4 regions of the Streptomyces sp. NBC_00005 genome follow, and region 4 is predicted to be linked to each of the others. Evidence: riboswitches for the same ligand, from Rfam matches in the RefSeq annotation. Region 4 holds a riboswitch; each other region holds the start of a gene.
The links. A riboswitch is a leader RNA that binds a small molecule or an ion and turns the genes downstream of it on or off. The one in region 4 is predicted to bind cyclic di-AMP.
Positions count from the first base shown of each region.

Region 1: another riboswitch for cyclic di-AMP. It lies ahead of OG303_RS29200 (transglycosylase family protein); the one in region 4 lies ahead of OG303_RS43635 (NlpC/P60 family protein).
Region 2: another riboswitch for cyclic di-AMP. It lies ahead of OG303_RS41965 (C40 family peptidase); the one in region 4 lies ahead of OG303_RS43635 (NlpC/P60 family protein).
Region 3: another riboswitch for cyclic di-AMP. It lies ahead of OG303_RS14845 (M23 family metallopeptidase); the one in region 4 lies ahead of OG303_RS43635 (NlpC/P60 family protein).

Region 1 covers NZ_CP108316.1:6,339,782-6,343,446, forward strand. The annotation lists gene OG303_RS29195 (transglycosylase family protein) at 176-1,189, shown strand; cyclic di-AMP (ydaO/yuaA leader) riboswitch at 1,385-1,552, shown strand; gene OG303_RS29200 (transglycosylase family protein) at 1,556-2,233, shown strand; gene eno (phosphopyruvate hydratase) at 2,560-3,665, shown strand, end outside.
Region 2 covers NZ_CP108316.1:9,187,751-9,191,415, forward strand. The annotation lists gene OG303_RS41950 (DUF397 domain-containing protein) at 1-43, opposite strand, end outside; gene OG303_RS41955 (helix-turn-helix domain-containing protein) at 53-913, opposite strand; gene OG303_RS41960 (ATP-binding protein) at 1,127-1,585, shown strand; gene OG303_RS41965 (C40 family peptidase) at 1,697-2,170, opposite strand; cyclic di-AMP (ydaO/yuaA leader) riboswitch at 2,174-2,385, opposite strand; gene OG303_RS41970 (hypothetical protein) at 2,723-3,031, opposite strand; gene OG303_RS41975 (ATP-dependent Clp protease proteolytic subunit) at 3,039-3,665, opposite strand, start outside.
Region 3 covers NZ_CP108316.1:3,224,915-3,228,579, reverse strand. The annotation lists gene OG303_RS14855 (M16 family metallopeptidase) at 1-558, shown strand, start outside; gene OG303_RS14850 (M16 family metallopeptidase) at 555-1,943, shown strand; cyclic di-AMP (ydaO/yuaA leader) riboswitch at 2,147-2,309, shown strand; gene OG303_RS14845 (M23 family metallopeptidase) at 2,323-3,087, shown strand; gene OG303_RS14840 (GntR family transcriptional regulator) at 3,275-3,665, shown strand, end outside.
Region 4 covers NZ_CP108316.1:9,559,014-9,562,678, reverse strand. The annotation lists gene OG303_RS43650 (hypothetical protein) at 1-149, opposite strand, end outside; gene OG303_RS43645 (LysR family transcriptional regulator substrate-binding protein) at 213-992, opposite strand; gene OG303_RS43640 (DUF5997 family protein) at 1,051-1,455, shown strand; cyclic di-AMP (ydaO/yuaA leader) riboswitch at 1,669-1,843, shown strand; gene OG303_RS43635 (NlpC/P60 family protein) at 1,852-3,225, shown strand; gene OG303_RS43630 (LysR family transcriptional regulator) at 3,231-3,665, opposite strand, start outside.

The DNA of each region.
Region 1 (3,665 bases), 3.2 Mb from region 4:
TGCGCGGCCGCAGAGAACCGGTCAAAGGTGACACGCGCTCAAGTCTGTGATCTTCACGTGATCTACGCGGCATTAACTTGTGACAAGTGATCGGCAGCCGATACGTTCACGGACCAGCGCGGTGCCGGGCACCATGCGCCGCGCCGGTCACTGCTGTCTCGCGAAAGGCCCCTGCATGCTCTCCGGGAACGGTCGACACCGTCGCCCCCGTCAGGCTCCGGCTCTGCTCGTCGCGGCCGGAGTGACCGGCTCCGCCATCGCGATCCCACTCCTCGCCGCAAGCGGCGCCAGCGCTGCCGACGGCACCACGTGGGACAAGGTCGCGAAGTGCGAGACCGACGGCGCCTGGAGCGAGAACAGCGGCAACGGGTTCTACGGCGGGCTCCAGTTGACCCAGGAGCACTGGGACAGGTACGGCGGCCTCGACTACGCGCCCAGCGCCGACCTGGCCAGCCGCAACCAGCAGATAGCCGTCGCCGAGAAGCTCCTGGACGACCAGGGCGTCGGCGCGTTCCACACCTGCGGACTGACCTCGGGGCTGAGCAAGGACTCGGATTCGGCGGACGTCGACACGGGTGTTCTGGACGGGATTTCTGGTTCGTCCGACTCGTCTGATTCATCCGGTGCATCCGACTCTGCTGGGTTGTCCAACTCGTCGAGCGATACGTCCGGTGATTCCTCTTCGTCGGATTCCTCCTCGAGTTCATCGTCCGACTCGCCCTCCGATTCGGCCTCCAGCACTTCCCCTTCCGCATCTGCGGACACAGCGGACAACTCCACCGAATCCAGCTCATCTGCCTCGCCCTCCACCTCCCCGTCCGAGACGGCCGCGGGTGACTCGCAGGGGAGTGGCGGCTCATCCACGAACAAGACAAAGGGTGACGACTCGGACAACTCCGAGCAGGCGGTGGGCTCTTGGAGTCTCGTCGACACCGGCGCGATCGGCACCGGCCGCCACCGCGGCGCCAACGGCGACGCGTCCGACAAGTCCAAGGCCGACAAGTCCAAGGCCGACAGCGGTGCGGACGGCTCGTACAGGGTCCAGGCCGGCGACACTCTCGCCTCCATCGCCGACTCCCTTGACCTGGACGGCGGATGGCGGGCGCTCTACGCGAAGAACAAGAAGGCCATCGGTACCGACCCGAACCGCATCGTCGCCGGTCAGACCCTGCGACTCGGTAGCGAATAGGGCGAAAAACAACGAGAGTTCGCGTCACACTTCGGGCTTAATGTCCGCTTTGGTGAAAGTGTGGGATGAGTCTCAGAAGCCCTGATCGTCTTTGAAATTCCCCGGATTCCGTGGCTACGGTCAACACCGCTCGGCAACCCGAGCCCCGTCTGTCGCAACGCCGAATCCTGCCAGCGGCCGTACGGGAACAGTCGTCGCTTAACAGCGCCGTAGGCAGGAGCGGGGGACCCAAGGTAAGTGCCGGGCCCAGCAGTTGAGCTGGAACCGGCTTGGGGTTAAGCCGTGCACCGGGAGGTGCGCGGCCGGGCAACTCAACCGGCCCGAACCCGACAGCTCACCTCGCAGGCGTCGGTGAGGGGATCAACCATGCTGTTTTCCGGCAAGGGCAAGCACCGTCGCCCGTCCAAGGCCACCCGCGTCGCCGCTCTGGCCGGCGTCACCGGTGTCGCCATCGCCGCCCCGCTGATGGCGGCCGGCAACGCCTCTGCCGCCACCGCCTCCGAGTGGGACACGGTCGCCCAGTGCGAGTCCGGTGGCAACTGGTCCATCAACACCGGTAACGGCTACTACGGCGGTCTCCAGTTCTCCGCCTCCACCTGGGCCGCCTACGGCGGTACGCAGTACGCCGCCCAGGCCAACCAGGCCAGCAAGGCGCAGCAGATAACCGTCGCCGAGAAGGTCCTCGCCGCGCAGGGCAAGGGTGCCTGGCCGGTCTGCGGCACGGGCCTGTCCAGCGCCGCCTACAACGGCAGCAGCGCCTCGAGCAGCAGCTCCTCGGACTCCAGCCGCTCGTCCGACTCGCAGGCCGCCTCCCGCTCCGCCGAGCGCCCGGCCGCCAAGAGCCAGAAGACCGTCACCACCCCGACCGGCAAGAAGGTCAAGAAGGGCGACGGCGAGTACAAGGTCGTCAAGGGTGACACCCTCAGCACGATCGCCGAGAAGCACGACGTCAAGGGCGGCTGGCAGAAGCTGTTCAAGCTGAACAAGGACATCGTCTCGGACGCCGACCTCATCTACCCGGGCCAGCAGCTGCACCTGAAGTAGTCGCGGGCCGGCGGCCGCACCTGAAGTACTGGTGCGGCTGGTAGCTGAACCACAGGTCCCACACATCCGTGTCCTTCATAGTGGAGGCACGTGAGGGCCTCCCCCGTCCCCACGGGCTCCCCGCCTCGGTGCGTGTTCCCCCGTACGCACCGGGGCGGGGCTTTTTGTGTGTGCTTCCACGTGGGTTTTTGTTCCGTTCGGAAACAATTTACTCTCGGTTCTGCCCAAGGGATGGTCGACCGGCTGGCCGATCGGCCCGAGCCGGTTAGGCTCGTCTCGCAGAGCCCACTGCGGTACTGCGTAGCCGCGTCACATTGAAGAAGGAGATGCTCGTGCCGTCCATCGACGTCGTCGTAGCCCGGGAAATCCTGGACTCCCGAGGCAACCCCACGGTCGAGGTCGAGGTCGGCCTCGACGACGGCAGCACGGGTCGTGCCGCCGTCCCGTCCGGCGCCTCCACGGGTGCCTTCGAGGCCATCGAGCTCCGCGACGGTGACCCGAACCGCTACCAGGGCAAGGGTGTCGAGAAGGCCGTCCTCGCCGTCATCGAGCAGATCGGCCCGGAGCTCGTCGGCTACGACGCCACCGAGCAGCGCCTGATCGACCAGGCGATGTTCGACCTGGACGCCACCGACAACAAGGCCTCCCTCGGCGCCAACGCCATCCTCGGCGTCTCGCTCGCCGTCGCCCACGCCGCCTCCGAGGCCAGCGACCTCCCGCTCTTCCGCTACCTGGGCGGCCCGAACGCGCACCTCCTGCCAGTGCCGATGATGAACATCCTGAACGGCGGCTCGCACGCCGACTCCAACGTGGACATCCAGGAGTTCATGATCGCCCCGATCGGCGCGGAGTCCTTCTCCGAGGCGCTGCGCTGGGGCGCCGAGGTCTACCACACCCTCAAGAAGGTGCTGAAGACCAAGGGCCTGTCCACCGGCCTCGGCGACGAGGGCGGCTTCGCCCCGAACCTGGAGTCCAACCGCGCCGCGCTCGACCTCATCATCGAGGCCATCAAGCAGGCCGGTTACATCCCCGGCGAGCAGATCGGGCTCGCGCTCGACGTCGCCGCGTCCGAGTTCTACAAGGACGGCAAGTACGAGTTCGAGGGCAAGTCCCGCTCGGCCGCCGAGATGACCGAGTACTACGAGGAGCTCGTGGCGGCCTACCCGCTCGTCTCCATCGAGGACCCGCTGTTCGAGGACGACTGGGCCGGCTGGAAGGTCATCACCGACAAGCTGGGCGACAAGGTCCAGATCGTCGGCGACGACCTGTTCGTCACCAACCCGGAGCGCCTGGCCCGCGGCATCGAGGAGGGCAGCGCCAACGCCCTGCTCGTCAAGGTGAACCAGATCGGCTCGCTGACCGAGACCCTGGACGCCGTCGAGATGGCGCAGCGCAACGGCTTCAAGTGCATGATGTCCCACCGCTCCGGCGA
Region 2 (3,665 bases), 370 kb from region 4:
GCAGATCGGTACTTGAAGATACGTTCCGAGGCAGTGCAGACATGGTGCCTCCTTACGCGCCGTCACCTATCCCGGCGATGTAATCCAACGAGTCCTCGGGCGAAAGGGCGTGGAACTGAAGGGCGTTGAAGGCCTCCGTATAGGCCTGGAGGTCTTCTTTCCGTTCGAGGTAGAGGCTACTCGTCAAGTGGTCGAGAACAACCACGTCCAGATCAGAAGTGCTCGAAAACGAGAAGATTACGAAAGGCCCGGTGACGCCGACATGCGCACCGGCAGCGAACGGCAGTACCTGAAGCCGCACTTGAGGCAAGTGCGCCGTGTCGAGGAGCCGTTGGAGCTGGTGCGCCATGACGTCGGGGCCGCCGATCTCCCGGCGCAGCACCGCCTCGTCCAGCACCGCGCTCAGCTCCAGCGGCGGATCCGAACGCAGTACGTCCTGCCTGGCCAGCCGCACTTCGACCAGGGCGTCGAGCCGCTCGTCGTCCAGCCCGCCGGCCGCTGCCCGGGTCACCGCACGTGCGTAGTCGGGTGTCTGCAGGAGACCGGGTACGACGGACGTCTCCAGCGTGCTCATCGCGCTCGCCTGGGACTCCAGACTGATGAAGTCCCGGTAGGTCGGCGGCAGTACGCCGCGATAGGCGTGCCACCAGTGATGCCGTCCGCCTCCCTCGTCGGAACCCGCCAACACCAGTACCAGCTCCCGGAGTTGGGCGTCGGAGACGGCGTAGGCGTCCAGGAGTAACCGCACATCGGCCGGTTTCACCCCGCTGGCGCCCGTCTCGATCCGGCTCACCTTCGACTGGTGCCAGCCCACGAGCCGGGCCGCCTCACCACTGGTGAGCCCCACACTCGTGCGCAACGCACGCAGTTCGGCGCCCAGCTTCCGGCGGCGCACCACGGGACCGTGCTGCATGCGCTTCTCCTTACTCCTTCCGGGCCACCCAAATACGGTCTCCCGTCGCAGAGTTCACCGCTTTGAGCGACAGATATATGCATATCTTGGTGGATCGCCACCCGTGACCGGTGCGCTAATGGCACTCTGGCGACGAAGCACCAGTCCGGGACCGTACTCGAACCATCCGCTCCGTGTCGGACTCCGGTCCCGTGGGAAAGGGACGACCGCGCCATGGCAGACCATCTGGAAGCATCCGTCACTCTGCCGAGCGAACCCGCCTCGGTCGCCGCGGCCCGCGGTTACGTGGTCACAACTCTGGCCGAATGGGGGCTGCCCGCGGACACGGAAACGGCCGACACCATCCGGCTCATCGTCTCAGAACTCGCCACCAATGCCGTACAGCACACCTTCGGGCAGTCACCCACCTTCACGGTGGACATCGAGCTGCGCCGTGACGAACAGCTGCGCATCGGTGTGACCGACAGTCACCCCCGCTTCCCGAAACGGCTGCCGGCCGCCGTCCAGCAGGACAACGGCCGAGGCATGGTGATCATCCGCTGGCTGGCAGCCGAGTGCGGCGGCAGACTCCGGGTGCGGCCCACCCGGGAGGGCGGCAAGACGGTCTCCATCGAACTGCCGTGGACCGTGCAGGCGGAGCCCGTGACGGCAGCGGGGCAGCAGGAGCCGTAGAAGGGGCCGACGGAGGGGCGCAGAGGGGCAGCACCCCGTCCGGGTGCCTGGCCCGGGTCGGGACCCGCGAGGGCGACGGCCTGTCAGGTCGCCGCCGCCCTCACGGGAGAGTCAGCTGACCCGGCCGTACCAGACGCTCTTGGTCCAGATCTTCTGGAGCTTCACGACGTCCCCGGTCTTCGGGGCGTGCCAGATCTTCCCCTTCCCGGCGTAGATGCCCACGTGGTAGACGCTGGAGCCCGAGTGGAAGAACACGAGGTCTCCGGCCTTGCGGCTCTTCGACGAGATGTGGTGGGTCTTGTTGTACTGCTGGGCCGCCGTGCGGGGCAGTTTCTTGCCCGCCTTCTTGAACGAGTACAGCGTGAGCCCGGAGCAGTCGAACCGGCGCGGTCCTGTGGCGCCCCACTTGTACGGGGAGCCTTTTTTGGAGGCCGCGATCTGAAGTGCCTTCGTCGCTGACGTGGCGGCCGCGGCGTCGGAAGCGACGCCCGGGACCACGATGGAGCCGCCCACGGCGGCGATGGTCAGAGCCGAGGCCGTACCGGCCCGGGCCATCAGCGACGGGACACGATTGAGCGCAGTCATGCGCAACCCTTCGTCAGCCGCCTGTGAAGGATGACCTGTCGGATTCGGGCTGGCGAAGTTGCCCGGCCGCTGCTGCGGCTTCACCCCAAGGGCTGCTCGACCCGGCCATGGCGTGACCGTTCCGGCGACCCGTCGTGCTTGGGTCCTCCACTCCTGCCGATCCACTCCTGTCGACCGGTCATCCGGGCGGCGGCAGGACTCGGCGTCCGCCCGGATCGCCCCGCCGTTGTGGCGGGGTCTTGTCGTCAGACAGGGATCTTGGCTCACGGATGTCCGAATTTCCCAACGGAACCGGGGGTTTGTGTTGTTACTCACCACTCACCCGTTCGGGTGGACACCCCCGTGTTCGAACGGGCGTTGAGGCCCCCGAGGAGGCTCGGACCTGCGGCGGAACACCTCATTCCGCCCTCGGACCACGCGCGTTGCGCAACCCTGACGGTCGCGAAAAAGGAGCCGCGTCTACTCCAAAAGGCGGTACATCATTTGGTCCGTTTGAACGCCGGTCCGGACGCTTCGCCGCCGGGGGAGGCGTCCGGACCCGTCGCCGGTACGTCAACTGTCGGACTGCGGCGGCACGGTGACCCGGGCCGTGCGCCGCTCCCCGTCCAGGACCCGCAGGGCCCGCCCCAGCGTCGGGGCGTGCACCTCGGTCTCGCCCCGCTGGTGCATCAGCGCCAGGGCGTCGCGCAGCTCGGCCGCCTTGCTCACCAGCGCCTGCGCGGCGCGCAGCCCGCGGTACGTGTCCCCGTGGTGCGCCGGGTTGATGCGGCCGAGCAGGTCGACCACGTCGAGATAACGGTCGATCAACTCGCCCTCGGCGCGCGTCAGTGCGGGCAGCGGCGGAAGTTCGGGTGGGAGCACCGGCCGCTCACCGCCCGGTGGGCGGGGCGAGGGTGGCCCTGCGGCTGGGGATGATCCGGTCCACCAGCCCGTAGTCGACCGCTCCTTGGGCGTCCAGGATCTTGTCCCGCTCGATGTCCGCGCTCACTTGCTCCGGGCTGCGCCCCGTGTGCCGTACGAGCATCTCCTCGAGCCGGGTCCGCATCCGGCCCAACTCCTCGGCCTGGATGGCCAGATCGCTCGCCTGCCCCTGCACCGGCTCGGCCAGCGCCGGCTGATGGATCACCACGCGCGCGCCCGGCAGCGCGAACCGCTTGCCCGGCGTGCCCGCCCCCAGCAGCACCGCGGCGGACGAACCGGCCTGGCCCAGGCAGATCGTCTCCACGTCGCAGCTGACGAACTGCAAGGTGTCGTAGAGCGCCGACATGGCGGTGAACGAGCCGCCGGGGGAGTTGATGTAGAGCGAGATGTCCCGGTCGGGGTCCTGGTACTCGAGGTGCATGAACTGCGCCATCACGTCGTTCGCCGAGGTGTCGTCGATCTGCGTCCCGAGGAAGACGATCCGCTCCTCCAGCAGCTTCGAGTACGGATCCATCGTCCTGCTGCCGAAGCTCGTGCGTTCGGTGAACTCGGGCAGGACGTAGCGGGCGGACGG
Region 3 (3,665 bases), 6.3 Mb from region 4:
GCCGACCTGGCGCTCACCGTCCTCGGCGGCGGCGAGTCCTCCCGTCTCTACAACCGGCTCGTACGGCGCGACCGTACGGCCGTCGCGGCCGGGTTCGGCCTGCTGCGGCTGGCCGGAGCGCCCTCCCTGGGCTGGCTGGACGTGAAGACCTCCGGTGACGTCGAGGTGCCGGTCATCGAGACCGCCATCGACGAGGAGCTCGCCCGGTTCGCCGAGAAGGGTCCCACCGCCGAGGAAATGGAGCGCGCCCAGGCCCAGTTGGAGCGCGAGTGGCTGGACCGGCTCGGCACCGTCGCGGGCCGCGCCGACGAACTGTGCCGGTACGCCGTCCTGTTCGGCGACCCGCAGCTCGCCCTGACGGCCGTCCAGCGCGTCCTGGAGGTGACCCCCGAGGAGGTCAAGGAGGTCGCCAAGGCCCGCCTGCGCCCCGACAACCGCGCGGTGCTCGTCTACGAGCCCGTCTCGGGAGAGCCCGCGGAGGACGCGGATCCCCCGGAAGACCCCGAGGCGGAGGCCACGATCGAAGCCCGCGACGAGAACGAGGAGGCGGCCAAGTGACCGAGCTCGCCACGATGCAGTTCCACCCGCAGCCCCAGGCGGGCGAGGCCAGGCCCTGGGCCTTCCCGGCCCCGGAGCGCGGTGCGCTCGGCAACGGCCTGACCGTCCTGCGCTGCCACCGCCCCGGCCAGCAGGTCGTCGCCGTCGAGGTGCTCCTGGACGCGCCCCTGGAGGCCGAGCCGGCCGCCGTCGAAGGCGTCGCCACGATCATGGCGCGCGCCTTCTCGGAGGGCACCGACAAGCACTCCGCCGAGGAGTTCGCGGCCGAGCTGGAGCGGGCCGGCGCCACCCTCGACGCGCACGCCGACCACCCGGGCGTCCGCCTCAGCCTCGAAGTCCCGGCCTCCCGCCTCGCCAAGGCGCTCGGCCTGCTCGCCGACGCGCTCAGGGCGCCGGCGTTCGCCGACAGCGAGGTCGAGCGGCTCGTCCGCAACCGCCTGGACGAGATCCCGCACGAGCTGGCCAACCCGTCCCGCCGCGCCGCCAAGGAGCTCTCCAAGGAGCTGTTCCCGGCGAACTCGCGTATGTCGCGCCCGCGTCAGGGCACCGAGGAGACGGTCGAGAAGATCGACGCCGCGGCCGTACGCGCGTACTACGACCGGCACGTCAGGCCCGCCACGGCCACCGCGGTCGTCGTCGGCGACCTCACCGGCATCGACCTGGACGAGCTGCTCGGGGACACCCTGGGCGCGTGGACGGGCTCCAAGGCCGAGCCCCGTCCTGTGCCTCCGGTGACGGCAGACGACACCGGGCGCGTGATCGTCGTGGACCGTCCCGGCGCCGTCCAGACGCAGTTGCTCATCGGCCGCGTCGGCCCCGACCGGCACGACCGCGTGTGGCCCGCGCAGGTGCTCGGCACGTACTGCCTGGGCGGCACGCTCACCTCCCGTCTGGACCGCGTCCTGCGTGAGGAAAAGGGCTACACCTACGGTGTGCGCGCGTTCGGCCAGGTACTCAGGTCCGCCCCGGACGGCTCCGGTGCCGCGATGCTCGCGATCAGCGGCTCCGTCGACACCCCCAACACGGGACCGGCCCTGCAGGACCTGTGGACCGTGCTGCGCACGCTCGCCGAAGGGGGCCTGACCGACGCCGAGCGCGACGTCGCCGTGCAGAACCTCGTCGGGGTCGCGCCGCTCAAGTACGAGACCGCGGCGGCCGTGGCGAGCACGCTGGCCGACCAGGTCGAGCAGCACCTGCCGGACGACTTCCAGGCGACGCTGTACCAGCAGCTCGCCGCGACCGGCACCGTGGAGGCCACCGCGGCGGCCGTGAGCGCCTTCCCGGTGGACCGCCTGGTGACGGTCCTCGTCGGTGACGCGGCCGCGATCAAGGAGCCCGTCGAGGCCCTCGGGATCGGCGAAGTCACCGTCGTGACGGCCGAGTAGAGGATCGGTCGGCGCACACGCGCGCAGGGGCCCTGGTGACTGATGAGTCACCAGGGCCCCCTAATGTCCGAATTGGGGGAGAGGTTGCCTGTCTGACCTGTGGCATGCGCTACAAAACGCGTGATCCGTTTGGGGATTGAAAGTCGCCCCGCTTAGCGTCGTCCGGGCTGTCCGTCAGGCACCGAGCCGCATCCGCGGCAACCGGACAGCCATCGCCGAGTCCCCGTACGGCGCGAGCCAGGGGAGCCGGGGACCCACGTAGTCCCTGGGGTGAATCGGACGCCCGCGCGCGCAGCGAGGGGGTCCGTAGGAGACCTTCCTGCTCCGAACCCGTCAGCTAACCCGGTAGGCGAGAAGGAAGGAAAGGACCAGCCACTACATGGCGTTCACCCGCGCCACCGGGAAGCACCGTCGTCCCAGCCGGATGCACCGCACCAGCACGCGCGCCGCCGGCGTCGCGGCCCTCGCCACCACCGGTGTCATCGGCACCCTCGCCGCCCCGGCGCTCGCCGCCGAGAGCTCCGTCGAGCAGACCGGCCTCACCCCCGTCATCACCATCGGCGACGCGATCGCCGACAAGATCGACGCCCAGGCCGATGCCCAGAAGCAGGCCGCCGAGGAGGCCGCCCGCAAGAAGGCGGCCGAGGAGGCGGAGCGCAAGAAGGCCGCCGCGAAGGCCAAGGCGGAGCGCGAGGCCAAGGAGCGGGCCGCCCGCGAGGCCGAGCGCAAGCGCCTCAACACCTTCGTCGCGCCGATCTCCAACTCGTATGTCTCGACCGGCTACAAGACCGGTGGCTCCCTCTGGTCCTCCGGCAGCCACACCGGCATCGACTTCCACGCCGCGACCGGCACGACCGTCCACGCGGTCGGCTCCGGCACCGTCGTCGAGACGGGCTGGGGCGGTTCCTACGGCAACCAGGTCGTGATCAAGATGCACGACGGCACGTACACCCAGTACGGCCACCTGTCGTCCATCGGTGTCTCGGTGGGCCAGACGGTCACCCCGGGCCAGCAGATAGCCCTCTCCGGCGCGACCGGCAACGTCACCGGACCGCACCTGCACTTCGAGGCCCGTACGACGCCCGAGTACGGCTCGGACATCGACCCCGTCGCCTACCTGCGCTCGCACGGCGTGAACGTCTGACGACGAACCGCAAGATCCCCTGAGACCCCGGCTCCCGAGCCGGGGTTTTCGGCTTTTCTGGTGCCCCGCTGTCCAAAAAATATCCATGGATTCCGGCCCGCCATCGGAAATTCCGGCTCCGTGCAATAGAGTCACGGAACACACGTCAATCATCGACGTTTCACGGGGATTAAGTCGGAGGTCGGTCATGCGTATTCCGGCGCACTCGGTGTGCACGGCGATCCGGGACGACATCGTCGCCGGTGTCTACGAGCGCGGCAGCCGGCTCACCGAGGAACTCCTCGCGCGCCGCTACGGCGTCTCGCGCGTGCCCGTCCGCGAGGCGCTGCGCACCCTGGAGGCGGAGGGCTTCGTGGTGACCCGGCGGCACGCGGGCGCGTGCGTCGCGGAGCCGACCGAGCAGGAGGCCTCCGACCTGCTGGAGATGCGCATGCTCCTGGAGCCGCTCGGCGCCTCCCGGGCCGCCCAGCGGCGCACCGAGGCCCACCTCAAGGTGCTGCGCGGCCTGGTCAGACTGGGCCAGGAGCGGGCCAGGAGGGGCAACAGCGAGGATCTGCGCTCCCTGGGGGGTTGGTTCC
Region 4 (3,665 bases):
CGCAGCGTGCGCCCGACGAACGCCGCCGCCCACCACCATCCGCCGCGCGGCTGCCTGCGCCCCCGGTGGTCGACCGGGGCGCCCAACAGCCCGTCAGCGCGCAGCCTGTCCGCGACGCCGTCCGCGCACCGCATCCCCCTGCGAAGCAAAACTCCCCCTGACCAGGTAAAAGTGGCCCGTGCCGCACAGGGCGGCGCCACTCCACCCGAGGGCTACGCCCGGCGGCGAGGCTTCCTGCGCTTGGCGCCTTGGGAGACGCCGGATCCGGCACGCGGGTTGCGTCCCGCCGTCTTCCCGGCCGCCTTCCCCGCTGCGGGCTTGCGCCGGGCACCGGCCGTGTCGCCGGCCTTGCCCTTGGGCTCCGGCTCCGGCTCCGTCGCCTTGCGGCCCCGGGAGCTGTTGACCGTGCGGCCGCGGACGATCCCGATGAAGTCCTCGACCAACTCTGTGGTCGCCTCCTCGGGCCACGCCAGGGCGATGCTCGACTCGGGGGCGTCCACGAGCGGCCGGTACGTGAGGTCCTTGCGGTGGTGGAGGCGGGCCAGCGACTGGGGGACGACGAGGAGGCCGACGCCCGCCGCGACGAGTTCGACGGCGTCCTCGGTGGTGGCGGGGCGCTCGAAGGCGGGCTCGCCCGGCGGCCGGTCCCAGTCGAAGACGTCGTCGAGCGGGTGGAAGAGGACCTCGTCCGCGAGGTCCTCGACGCTCACCTCGTCCGCCGCTGTGATCACGTGGTCCTTGGGGACCACGACGACCGTCGTCTCCGTGTAGAGGGGGATGGCGCTGAAGTACGTACGGTCCACCGGCAGCCGCACGAGTCCCGCGTCGGCGCCACCGGCACGCAGCACGCCGGACACGTCGGGGCCCGGTACGGCGAGGAGGGTCAGCGGGATGTCGGGCAGGCGCTCGTTCCAGATCCGCACCCACTTGGCGGGCGTCGCCCCCGGGACGTACGCGAGCCGGAACGCTGGGGATGCTTCGGAGCCTGTCACCCGGCCAGGGTATCGGCCGTGGTCGGAGGTCCCGTCCCCGGTCGATACCCTGGACACCATGAAGTCGCACCAGACCACCCAGACGATGAAGCCCACCACGGCGGCGAAGAAGCTGGGTGTGTACCTCGAGGCCACCCCCGCCGAGTTCCGTGAGGGTGTCATCTCGCGCACCCAGCTCGACGAGCTCCAGGCCAACCCGCCCGAGTGGCTGCGTGAGCTGCGGGCCAACGGTCCGCACCCCCGTCCGGTGGTCGCGGCGAAGCTGGGCGTCTCCATCGCGGGTCTCGCCCGCGGCGGGGTCACCGAGGCCCTCACCACCGAGCAGATCGACGCCCTGAAGCAGGAGCAGCCCGAGTGGCTGCAGAAGGAGCGCGCCACCCAGGCCGAGGTCCGCAAGGAGACGGCCCGCATCAAGCAGCGGGACGCCGAGCGCGAGACCGAGAGCGACGGCCCGCGTTCCTGATCCCGTCCGCCCGCGTCCCCGAGCCCGTTCGACCGCGACTGTCGGTCGCCGTCCGGACTCACTCCGTGCACGAGACACCGATCTGACGGTGCATTACGACGAAGGTCACAAAAGCGTATCGGACATTCCGGCCTTCAACCTTCACACGGGGCGCACAAGTTGGCTAGCGTGGCATCAGGCCGCACGAGTCCCTCCGGCGAACCCCGCCGGGACGCGCGGCCTCCGCCGAGTCCGGTGCGCCCTCGTGGCAGCCGGAGCCGGGGACCCAACCGAACAATGGGGTGAATCGGCCCAACTGCCCTTCGGGGCAAGGGTCGTAGGGCATGCCTTCCGGAAATGACCGCCCGAACCCGACAGCTAACTCGGTAGGCGGAGTACGGAAGGAGTACGGCTCCCATGGCGCCGGAACGATCGTCGCGCCCCGGAGGCCTCGGCCTCCCAGGTGTGCGCAACTCCGCCCTCGCGACCGCTGCCCTCACCTCGGTGGCCCTGTTCTCGCAGACCGCCGACGCCGCACCGATGACAGGGGACGAGGGCCCCAGCCGCGAAGACGTCCGGCAGCGGGTGAGCAGCCTCTACGACCAGGCCGAGAGCGACACCGGCAACTTCAACTTCACCCGGGCCCAGTTACTGGGACCGCGGCCGCCCACCGCCCCGGGCAGTGATCGCAGGCGCTCGGACCCCGCTCTCGACGCCGTGTCCCGGCAGTGGTTCGACGGGGCGCGTGCGTCGCTGGGTCCGACGCTTCCGGCGGTACTGCCGGCCGACCGTATGCCGGCCCGCTCGGCCGAGCCCCGGCCGACGCGGCGTCCGGCGGAGCGCCCGTCGGGCAGCCGTCCCGGCCTGGAGCTGGAGGCGGCCGGCCGACCCATGGCCGAGCTGCCCGCCGCGGGGACCCGCCGTCCCGTGGCCGAGCTGACCGCCGGCCCCACGGCCGCGCTCCCCGCCGTACCGCAGCCCCGCCAGGAAGCCGTCCCGGCCCCGACCGCGGCCGCCCCCGAGTCGAAGCAGACCTTGCTGCGGAACTCCAAGCAGCAGAGCCAGCGCAAGATCGCGGCGGCCAGTGAGCTGCTGTACCGGTACACCGCCCGGCAGACCTCCCTGCCGCGCGCGGCCCTCGCGGCCCAGCAGCAGCCCCAGTTGGCCTGGCAGGATCCGGCCGACCAGGCTCGTCGTGCCGCCGAGGAGGCGTGGCGGCTGCAGCAGCCGACGGTTCTCGACATGGGCGCGCCCATGTCCGAGGAATGGCGCATGCGGCAGCCGAGCGTGCTCGACACCGGCGTACCCGCGGCCGAGGAATGGCGGTTCCAGCAGCCGAGCGTGCTCGACACCGGGGTGCCCGCGGTCGAGGAGTGGCGCATGCAGCCGAGCGTGCTCGACACCGGCGTACCCGCCTTGGAGACGCACGTCGGCACCAAGGCCGACCGGGCGATCGCCTTCGCCCGCGCGCAGATCGGCAGGCCGTGCCTGTGGGGTGCGGTCGGACCGGAGTCGTACGACAACGCCGGACTCACCCAGGCCGCCTGGAAGGCCTCCGGGGTCGCGCTGCCGCGCAGCACGTACGAGCAGGCGAGCACCGGCACGGTGATCCCGCTCGCGGAGAGCCGCCCCGGGGACCTGATCTTCTTCCACGACAACTTCAGCCACGTCGGCCTGTACACCGGCAACGGCATGATGATCCACGCGCCCGGCCCGGGCTCGGTCATCCGTGAGGAGTCGATCCACAACGCCGGGGAGGCGGCGATCCGCATCGCCGTGCGTCCCGCGTGAGGAGTTCAGGAACGCCGGTCGAGTCGTGACACCAGCAGCTCGGTGAACTGCGAGGCCGCCCACGGGAGTCGGCGGCCGAGCATCGTCTGGATCTGCGCCTCGCGCTGCCGGAAGACCGGGTGGTCGACCCGCACGTACGCGACGCCCTCGGCGGACGCGCCCTCGTCGAGGTCCCCGAGATCGCCGACGAGGGCGATGCCGCCGCCGGAGCGTACGAACTCGTACTGCGGGGCGAGCGCGTCGCAGACCAGTGCGGGACGCACCGTCAGTCCCTCCAACTGGACGCCGATGTCGAAGAGTTCGCGCTGACTGGTGCCCGCCGAGCCGAGCGCGAGCGGGTGGGCGCACAGCTCGGCCAGGGTGATCCGCTCCCGTCCGGCCAGCTCGTGGCCGGACGGGACGATCGCGGCCACCGGGATGACGACGGCGCACTCCACCCG